DNA from 3 places in the Streptomyces sp. NPDC053079 genome. Region 1 is predicted to be linked to each of the others. Evidence: riboswitches for the same ligand, from Rfam matches in the RefSeq annotation. Region 1 holds a riboswitch; each other region holds the start of a gene.
What was found. A riboswitch is a leader RNA that binds a small molecule or an ion and turns the genes downstream of it on or off. The one in region 1 is predicted to bind cyclic di-AMP.
Positions count from the first base shown of each region.

Region 2: another riboswitch for cyclic di-AMP. It lies ahead of ACIGXW_RS18555 (M23 family metallopeptidase); the one in region 1 lies ahead of ACIGXW_RS25660 (transglycosylase family protein).
Region 3: another riboswitch for cyclic di-AMP. It lies ahead of ACIGXW_RS31030 (C40 family peptidase); the one in region 1 lies ahead of ACIGXW_RS25660 (transglycosylase family protein).

Region 1 covers NZ_JBITZJ010000007.1:82,172-85,400, reverse strand. Annotated here, with positions in the region: gene ACIGXW_RS25665 (transglycosylase family protein) at 1-956, shown strand, start outside; cyclic di-AMP (ydaO/yuaA leader) riboswitch at 1,251-1,400, shown strand; gene ACIGXW_RS25660 (transglycosylase family protein) at 1,405-2,163, shown strand; gene eno (phosphopyruvate hydratase) at 2,390-3,229, shown strand, end outside.
Region 2 covers NZ_JBITZJ010000004.1:648,474-651,702, forward strand. Annotated here, with positions in the region: gene ACIGXW_RS18550 (GntR family transcriptional regulator) at 1-450, opposite strand, end outside; gene ACIGXW_RS18555 (M23 family metallopeptidase) at 652-1,437, opposite strand; cyclic di-AMP (ydaO/yuaA leader) riboswitch at 1,449-1,603, opposite strand; gene ACIGXW_RS18560 (M16 family metallopeptidase) at 1,847-3,223, opposite strand.
Region 3 covers NZ_JBITZJ010000009.1:249,592-252,820, forward strand. Annotated here, with positions in the region: gene ACIGXW_RS31015 (NAD-dependent epimerase/dehydratase family protein) at 1-89, shown strand, start outside; gene ACIGXW_RS31020 (spherulation-specific family 4 protein) at 86-766, shown strand; gene ACIGXW_RS31025 (endo alpha-1,4 polygalactosaminidase) at 733-1,620, shown strand; cyclic di-AMP (ydaO/yuaA leader) riboswitch at 1,866-2,019, shown strand; gene ACIGXW_RS31030 (C40 family peptidase) at 2,023-2,496, shown strand; gene ACIGXW_RS31035 (carboxylesterase/lipase family protein) at 2,580-3,229, shown strand, end outside.

The DNA.
Region 1 (3,229 bases):
CGGGGGTGACGGGGGCGGGCATCGCGATGCCGCTGATGGCGGCGACCGCGGCGACGGCCGCGGACACGGGCACCTGGGACAAGGTCGCCCAATGCGAGAGCGGCAAGCTGTGGAGCGCCAACACCGGCAACGGATTCTTCGGCGGCCTGCAGCTCACCCAGCAGATGTGGGAGCAGAACGGCGGCATCTCCTACGCGCCGCGCCCGGACCTGGCCAGCAGGTCGCAGCAGATAGCCGTCGCCGAACGGATCCTGGCCGCCGAGGGCCCCGACGCCTGGCGCAGTTGCGCCGTCAAGTCGGGTCTGTCGAAGGACGCTCCGGCGCCCGATGTGAACCCCGGCCGCATCATCGAGACCCCCGAGCCCGAGACCACCGGCAAGCCGGCGCCCGAGCGCTCCGCTCCCGCCACGCCGGAGCACAAGACCCCCGCCGACCGCGCGCCCGGCACCGACGAGCCCGCGCCCGACGCGTCCAAGTCGCCCGGCAAGCCCGCTCCGTCGGACCCCGCCGCGAGCCCGTCCGCGGACCCCTCCACCCCCGCGGGCCAGACCCCCGGACAGCCGGACGGCAAGCACCGCGAGGACCCCTCGGCCGAACCCTCCACCGGCCCGGCCGCCCCCTCCGCCACGCCCTCGGGCACGCCCACCGACGCGGCGCCCACCGCCCCGCGCACGCCGGGCGACGACGCGAGTGCGGAGCCCGGCACGGGCAAGCACCGCGCCGAGCCGCCGCGTTCGGACGAGCCGCAGCGCCCCTCGCGCGACGGCGGTGACGCCCGGACGGGCGTACCGGGTGCGACGGACTACACCGTGCAGCCCGGTGACAACCTGTCAGCCATCGCACGGGACCACTCGGTCAACGGTGGTTGGCAGACGATCTATCAGAAGAACGAGAAAGTTGTCGGAACCGATCCGGATCTCATCAAGCCTGGTCAGCGGCTCGATATCCGTCCGTAGCCGGGGGGTTCGGGGCGAATGTCCGTTCCAGTCGAAAGTGAGACATGGCTCTCGTTGACTTTGGGCTGGACGGCGCTCGTCCGTTCTTCCCAAACCCCCTCTCACCTGCGGAAACAGGAGGTTCCTGTGGGTAACTTCCAGCAACTGTGGCTGAAAAGTAGGGTTTGAACCCGTCGGCCCGCTGTGTTTAACGTCGTCACCGCTCGCCACCGCGAGCACCACGGTCGCCACGCCGAATCCTGCCGGCGGCCGGGGTAGTCGTCGCGCAAGCGCCGTTGGCAGGAGCGGGGGAACCAAGGTAAGGCGCCGGACCGGTCCGACGGCCTCACGGCCGGGGGAGCGGGACGGCTTGGGGTGAAGCCCGGAGCGCAACCGCGCACCGGGCCGGGCAAACTCACAGCCCGAACCCGACAGCTCACCTCGTAGGCGTCGGTGAGGAAACCGACTTATGTCCAAGGGCAAGCACCGTCGTCCGTCCAAGGCCGTCCGCATCGTCACGCTCGCCGGCGTCACCGGCGTCGCCGTGGCCGCCCCGCTGATGGTCGCGACCTCCGCCAACGCCGCCTCCGTTTCGACCTGGGACAAGGTCGCCCAGTGCGAGTCCACCGGGAACTGGCACATCAACACCGGCAACGGCTACTACGGCGGTCTGCAGTTCTCGCAGTCCTCCTGGAAGGCCGCCGGCGGCACCCAGTACGCCTCGCGCGCCGACCTGGCCACCAAGGCCCAGCAGATCGCCACCGCCGAGCGTCTCCTCGCCATGCAGGGCCCGGGCGCCTGGGGCTGCGCCGGCGAGGGCGGCCTGACCGCCGGTGGCGCGAAGGCCAACGTCGACACCTCCGGCTCCGGCTCCGTGGCGAAGAAGAAGTCCACGAAGTCCTCCTCCTCCGCCGCGGGCGAGACCTCCACCAAGAGCCGCGCCGACCGTGCCGAGCGCCCCTCCGCGCCCAAGCACGCCAAGCCGCAGGCGGAGACCGCCGAGGAGGCCCCGGCCGCCCCGAAGCAGACCGCGCCGAAGCACGCCGCCCCCGCCAAGCCGGTCAAGCAGGGTGACGGCGAGTACGAGGTCAAGGAAGGCGACACCCTCGGCTCCATCGCCGACGCCAAGAAGGTCGACGGCGGCTGGCAGAAGCTGTACGACCGCAACAAGGACATCATCGACAACGCGGACCTGATCTTCCCGGGTCAGAAGCTGCACCTCAGCTGATCACCGGCTGAGCGCCGCGCTCATCCGCGGGACCGCCCCGCTCCGATGCGACTTCCCCCCGAGCCGCATCGGAGCGGGGCTCCGCCGTTTTCCCCGCCCATTCATCCGGTGATCTCGGCTTTTGTGCCAATTTTCGGTCCGGTGGCAGGTCCAAGGGCGGGCGCAGCCTCCGGGGCCCGTTAGGCTCGTGCTGCAGAACTCCAGACACATCACGAAGGAGACCCTCGTGCCGTCCATCGACGTCGTCGTAGCTCGCGAGATCCTCGACTCGCGAGGCAACCCCACGGTCGAGGTCGAGGTCGGCCTCGACGACGGCTCCACGGGCCGTGCCGCCGTGCCGTCCGGCGCCTCCACCGGTGCCTTCGAGGCCATCGAGCTGCGCGACGGTGACCCGAACCGCTACCTGGGCAAGGGCGTCGAGAAGGCCGTTCTCGCCGTCATCGAGCAGATCGGCCCGGAGCTCGTCGGCTACGACGCCACCGAGCAGCGCCTGATCGACCAGGCGATGTTCGACCTGGACGCCACCGACAACAAGGGCTCGCTCGGCGCCAACGCCATCCTGGGCGTCTCCCTGGCCGTCGCGCACGCCGCCTCCGAGGCGTCCGACCTGCCGCTGTTCCGCTACCTCGGCGGCCCGAACGCGCACCTGCTGCCCGTTCCGATGATGAACATCCTCAACGGCGGCTCGCACGCCGACTCCAACGTGGACATCCAGGAGTTCATGATCGCGCCGATCGGCGCGGAGTCCTTCTCCGAGGCCCTGCGCTGGGGCACCGAGGTCTACCACACCCTCAAGAAGGTGCTGAAGGGCCGCGGCCTGTCCACCGGCCTCGGCGACGAGGGCGGCTTCGCCCCGAACCTCGGCTCCAACCGCGAGGCCCTCGACCTCATCCTCGAGGCCATCAAGGAGGCCGGCTACACCCCCGGCCAGGACATCGCGCTGGCGCTCGACGTCGCCGCCTCCGAGTTCTACAAGGACGGCGTCTACACCTTCGAGGGCAAGGACCGCTCCGCCGCCGAGATGACGGAGTACTACGCCGAGCTCGTCGAGGCGTACCCGCTGGTC
Region 2 (3,229 bases), on a different contig from region 1:
GCCGGACGCCTGGGCGAGGGTCTCGTCGAACCAGTCGCCCAGCGGGCGCAATTCGCTGGTCCGGCCCGTACGCGCGCGCTCCTGGCCGAGGCGTACGAGCCCCCGCAGGACCTTCAGATGGGCCTCGGTGCGCCGCTGGGCGGCCCGGGCGGCGCCCAGCGGCTCCAGCAGGGCACGGACGTCGAGCAGGTCGGCGGCCTCGCGCTCGGTGGGCTCGGCGACACAGGCGCCGGCGTGCCGCCGGGTGGTCACGAAGCCCTCGGAGGCCAGGGTGCGCAGCGCTTCGCGCACCGGCACCCGGGAGACGCCGTAACGGCGGGCCAGGAGTTCCTCGACAAGTCTGCTGCCGGGGGGAAAGGCGCCGGAGACGATGTCGTCGCGGATCGCCGTGCACACGGCGTGCGCGGAAATACCGCCCCTCCGGTGCACGCCCTCGTCATCGCCGTTCACGTACGGCCCCGCATGGGTGTACCTCCGACTTATGACTTAACCCCCGTGAATCACGGCCGATTGACGCCCGTTCAGCGACTCTATTGCAATCGGGTGGGATTTCCGATGGGTGGGCCGGTTCATGGATATCTTTTGGCCAAACACGAAGGCCCCGGCCAGGGGCCGGGGCCTTGCGTGAAGAAGCGGTGCCGCGATGCGGTCCTACAGGCTGACGCCGTGGGCGCTCATGTAGGCGATCGGGTCGATGTCGGAGCCGTAGGTGGCACCCGTGCGGGCCTCGAAGTGCAGGTGCGGGCCCGTGACGTTGCCGGTGGCGCCGGAGAGGCCGATCTGCTGGCCCGGGGTGACCGTCTGGCCGGCGGAGACGTCGAGGGACGACAGGTGGGCGTACTGGGTGTACGTGCCGTCGTTGTGCTTGATGACGACGTTGTTGCCGTACGCGCCGCCCCAGCCGGCCTCGACGATGGTGCCGGCGGCGACCGCGTGGACCGAGGTGCCGGTCTCGGCGTGGATGTCGATGCCGGTGTGGCTGCCGGAGGACCACAGGCCGCTGGAGGCCTTGTAGGAGGTGGAGACGTAGGAGCTGTCGATCGGGCTCACGTAGGTGCCCAGACGCTTGCGCTCTTCGTCGCGGGCGGCGCGCTCCTTGGCGGCGCGCTCCTCCTCGATCTTGCGCTTGGCCTCTTCGGCGCGCTGCTTGGCCTCGGCGGCCTTCTGCTTGGCCGTGGCCTCGGCCTGGAGGCGGATGGCGGCCTCGTCGGCGGCGCTGCGCTGGGTCTCGGCCTGGGCGTCGACGTTGCCGGCCATGACGTCACCCATGACGATGGCCTGCGTCAGGCCGGTGTCCTCGGTGCGGTGGCCGTCGTCGGTGGAGGCGAAGGCCGGGGCGGCGACGCCGGCGACCACGCCTGCGGCGGTGAGGGTGGCTATGCCCGCCACGTTGGCGCTGACGCGCACGGCACGACTCGGACGACGGTGCTTACCCATGCCTGGGCGATCCTTTCCTTCCTTCTCGCCTACCGGGTTAGCTGACGGGTTCGGAGCAGGAAGGTCTCCTACGGCTCCCTCGTGAGAGGGACCCGATTCACCCCAGGGACGTTTGGGTCCCCGGCTCCCCTCGGCTGGTGCCTCGGGAACTCGGCGATGGCTGCCCGGGACCGCGGTTGCGGCTCCGATCTGACGGACTGCCGCCCTGACGCTAATCCGCGTCGGATTCGAACGGCAAACAGAACGGCGCTTTTATGACCTACGCCACACGACCAACGTGCAACCACTGCATGAAATTGGACATAAGGGAGGCGCGTGTGCCTCTTCGGGCTCACGCGCCTCCCTTGTCCGCTCATATCCGGCACAGGGCACGGGAATACGGCGGCTGAACCTCCGTCAGGCAGGTCCGTCAGGCGGGGATGACGGTCACCTCGCCGATGCCGAGCGCCTTGACCGGCTCGGCGATCTCGGCCGCGTCGCCGACGAGGACGGTGACCATGCGGTCGACGGGGAACGCGCTGACGACGGCCGCGGTGGCCTCCACCGTGCCGGTCTCCGCGAGGCGTTCGTAGAGCCCCGCCTGGAAGTCGTCCGGGAGGTACTGCTCGACCTGGTCGGCGAGGGTGGCCGCGACGGCCGCCGCCGTCTCGTACTTCAGCGGTGCGACCCCGACCAGGTTCTGCACGGCGACGTCGCGCTCGGCCTCGGTCAGGCCCTCGGCGGCCAGCGTCCGCAGCACCGCCCACAGGTCCGCCAGCGCCGGGCCGGTGTTGGGGGTGTCCACGGAGCCGCTGATGGCGAGCATGCCCGTGCCCGCGGCGCCCTGCGACGGGGGCACCGAGCGCAGCACCTGGCCGAAGGCGCGGACGCCGTAGGTGTAGCCCTTCTCCTCGCGCAGGACGCGGTCCAGGCGGGAGGTGAGGGTGCCGCCGAGGCAGTACGTGCCGAGCACCTGGGCGGGCCAGACGCGGTCGTGCCGGTCGGATCCGGCGCGGCCGATGAGCAGCTGGGTCTGGACGGCGCCGGGGCGGTCCACGATCACGACGCGGCCGGTGTCGTCCGCGGTGACCGCGGGGACGGGCCGGGGCTCGGCGCTCGATCCGGTCCAGGCGCCGAGGGACTCGGCGAGGGCCTGGTCGAGGTCGACGCCGGTGAAGTCGCCGACGATGACGGCCGTCGCCGTGGCGGGGCGGACGTGGTCCTCGTAGAAGGCGCGCACGGCGGCGGCGTCGATGCGCTTGACGGTCTCCTCGCCGCCCTGGCGGGGGCGGGAGAGCCGGGAGCCGGCCGGGAAGAGCTCGGCGGACAGCGCCATGGCGGCCCGGCGGGCGGGGTTGGCCAGCTCGTGCGGGATCTCGTCCAGCCGGTTGTTCACGAGGCGCTCGACCTCGTTCTCCGGGAAGGCCGGGGCGCGCAGGGCGTCGGCGAGCAGGCCGAGGGCCTTGGCCAGCCGGGAGGCCGGGACCTCCAGGGAGATGCGCACGGCGGGGTGGTCGGCGTGCGCGTCGAGAGTGGCGCCGCAGCGCTCGAGCTCGGCGGTGAAGTCCTCGGCGCTGAGCTTGTCGGTGCCCTCGGAGAAGGCGCGCGCCATGATCGTGGCCACGCCGTCCAGGCCCTCGGGCTCGGCCTCCAGGGGCGCGTCCAGGCTGATCTCGACGGCGACGACCTGCTGGCCGGGGCGGTGGCAGCGCAGCACGGTCAGGCCGTTGGGCAGCCGGTCGCGGTCGGGGGCCGGGAACGCCCAGGGGGTGGCCTGCTCGGGCTCGGGCTGCGGGTGGAATTCCATCGTCGC
Region 3 (3,229 bases), on a different contig from region 1:
TGGAGTGGGTGCCGCGCCACCGGCTGGAGGACTCCCTGGCCGACCTGTGGGCCGAGGCCCGCGGCCGGCCCGCGGAGCCGGTGCGATGACACGCCCCGCACCGCCGGACGACGGACAGCGCCTGCTCGTACCGCTGTACGCGCACCCGGCCGCGCACCCACGGGAATGGGCCGCGCTGACGGCGGCCGCCCCCGGCCTGCACGCGGTCGTGCTCAACGTCGCCGACGGCCCCGGCAGCCGCCCCGACCCGCACTTCAGGGCTGCCGCCGGGCGGCTGCGCGGCGCGGGCGTGCGGCTGCTGGGCTATGTCGACACCGCCTACGGCCGGCGCCCGCCCCGCGCGGTGGTCGCCGACGTCCGCCGGCACCGCAGGTGGTACGACGTGGACGGGGTCTTCTTCGACCAGGCGGCCGAGGGCGCCGCACTGCTACCGCGCTACCGGTGGCTGGTCATGACCGCCCGGGTGCTGGGCGCGCGCACCGCCGTCCTGAACCCGGGCACCCACCCCGACCCCGGCTACGCCTCCTTCGCCGACGTCCTCGTCACCTTCGAAGGCGCCTGGGAGGACTACCGGCGGGCCGGGGTGCCCGACTGGACGGCCGACCATCCGCCCGGGCGCTTCTGCCACCTCGTCTACGGCGTGCCCGAGGGAGCGCAGGCGCAGGTGGCCCGCACCGCGGGGGCGCGGGGCGCCGGCGTGCACTGCGCGGTGCCGGGGACCGGGGCCAACCCGTGGTGCAGCGCGCCGCTGCCGGTGGCCCGGTGACCGGCCGGCGCGCCCGCGCGGGCCTCTTCGGTGTCCTCCTGCTCGTCCTCGCGGCCTGTTCGAGCCCGTCGGAGGAGGGGGCGGAGCCGGGCGGGGAGAGCCCGGTGGACCGGATGACGGCGGCGCCGGACGGCAGCCCGCCGCCGGCCTCCCGGCGCTGGCAGCCGCGGCCGGGCACCCGATGGCAGTGGCAGCTCGGCGGACAGGTCGACACCTCCGTGGACGTCCCCGTCTACGACATCGACGGTTTCGAGAACTCCGCCGAAACGGTGGCGCGATTGCACGCCCGGGGCCGCAAAGTGATCTGTTACATCAACGCCGGGGCCTGGGAGGATTTCCGGCCGGATCACGCGCGTTTTCCCAAAGCCCTGCTCGGCAGGAACAACAAGGGCTGGGACGGTGAGAAATGGCTGGACATCCGCCGTCTCGACGACTTGCGGCCCCTCATGGCCGCCCGCATCGACATGTGCCGGCAAAAGGGTTTCGACGCGGTGGAACCCGATCTGACCGAGGGGTTTCGCAATCGCACCGGATTCCCGCTCTCGGCCGCGGATCAGCTGGCGTTCAACCGGATGCTGGTGAAGCTGGCTCATGAGCGCGGGCTGGCCATCGGTTTGAAGAACGATCTTGAGCAGATCCCCGAGCTGGTACGGGACTTCGATTTCGCGGTCAACGAACAGTGCGCGCAGTACGGGGAGTGCGAGAAGCTCACGCCGTTCGTGAAACAGAACAAAGCGGTCTTCCATGTCGAATACGACCTGTCGACGGGGGAGTTCTGCGGCACCGCGAAGCGGCTGGGGCTGAGCTCGATGAAGAAGAAGCTCGAGCTGGACGCCTGGCGGCAGCCGTGCTGACCGAGCAGTGCGGAGCCTGGGCTTCCGTGCTTCAAGTGCCCCTCGGGACACGGGTTTAGGCGCAGACGGCGGGTGGTGGAGGGGGTGCGGTTCCGCGTGTGACCCCGAAGTGAAGAAGTTCACAGATGACCGTTTCGGCGCCGAATTTGAGCGATTGATGGTGCAGGATCTCTCACCGAACACAAGATCCCGTCACCGAGGCGGGCGACCCGGGCGGACGCCGAGTCCTGCCGCCGCACCGGGTGCGGAATCGAATGATGAATCGGCAGGAGCGGGAGACCCAAGCGGTAACGGACCATGAAAGCGGTGGTCCTTGGGGTGAAGCCACATGCGTGGCCGGGCAACTTCGCAGCCCGAACCCGACAGGTCATCTTTCGTAGGCGGATGCCGAAGGGCTTTGGCATGTCTGCGTTTCCTCGCATACCTGCACTCGCTTCCCGGGCCGGCACCGCGTCGGCCCTCACCGCCGCCATGCTCGCGGCATCGGTGCTCATCCCCGGCCTCGCCACCGGCGCCCAGGCGGCGACCTCGGGCGAGCAGGCACTGAAGGTCGCGGCCTCCAAGAAGGGCTCGCCCTACCAGTACGGCGCCACGGGACCGAACCGGTTCGACTGCTCGGGCCTGACGCTCTACTCGTTCAAGAAGGTCGGCAAGAACCTCCCGCGCACCGCCCAGAGCCAGTACAACTCCACCCGGCACCTGTCCAGCGGCTCGCGTCAGGTCGGTGACCTCGTCTTCTTCCACTCCGGCAGCAACGTCTACCACGTGGGGATCTACGCGGGTAGCAACAAGATCTGGCACTCTCCCAAGCCCGGCGGCTCCGTCCGGCTGGAGAAGATCTGGACCAACAGCGTCTGGTACGGCCGCGTGAAGTAGCCGCTCAGCGGCGGCCCCCTTGTCCCGGGACGCCGGACGGGCCCAGAATCCAGCCCGTCCGGCGGTTTCGGGAAGGGGCGCGGATGGCCAGCGGAAACGGCGTGGAGACACACACCGTCCATGGCACGGTCCGGGGACGGACCGAGGAGCAACTCGCGGTCTTCCGCGGCATTCCCTACGCCCGGCCACCGGTGGGCGGGCTGCGCTTCGCCGCACCCCAGCCGCCCCCGGCCTGGGACGGCGTCAGGGAGGCCGTGGAGTTCGGGCCGCCGCCCCCGCAGTCCGGGCCCTTCCGTGCCCCCGGAGACATACCGGGCACCGACTGGCTCACCCTGAACGTCTGGACCCCGGACCCCGGCGGGTCAGGGCTGCCGGTCCTGGTGTGGATTCCGGGCGGCGGCTACGTCTCCGGCGCCACGAACGACCCCCTGTACGACGCCGCGCACATAGCCCGGCACGGCTTGGTCGTGGTCACCGTCAACTACCGGGTGGGCGCCGAGGGCCTCGCCCAGCTCGCCGACGCCCCCGCCAACCGCGCCCTGCTCGACCAGATCGCGGCCCTGGAATGGGTGCGGCAGAACATCGCCCGCTTCGGCGGCAACCCCGACCGGGTCACCCTCTGCGGGCAGTCCGCCGGAGCGGGCTCCATCGCCACCCTGCTGGCGGCACCCCGGGCCGCCGGCCTCTTCCGACGGGCCATCACCCAGTCCGTACCGGGCCTCTACGTCACCCC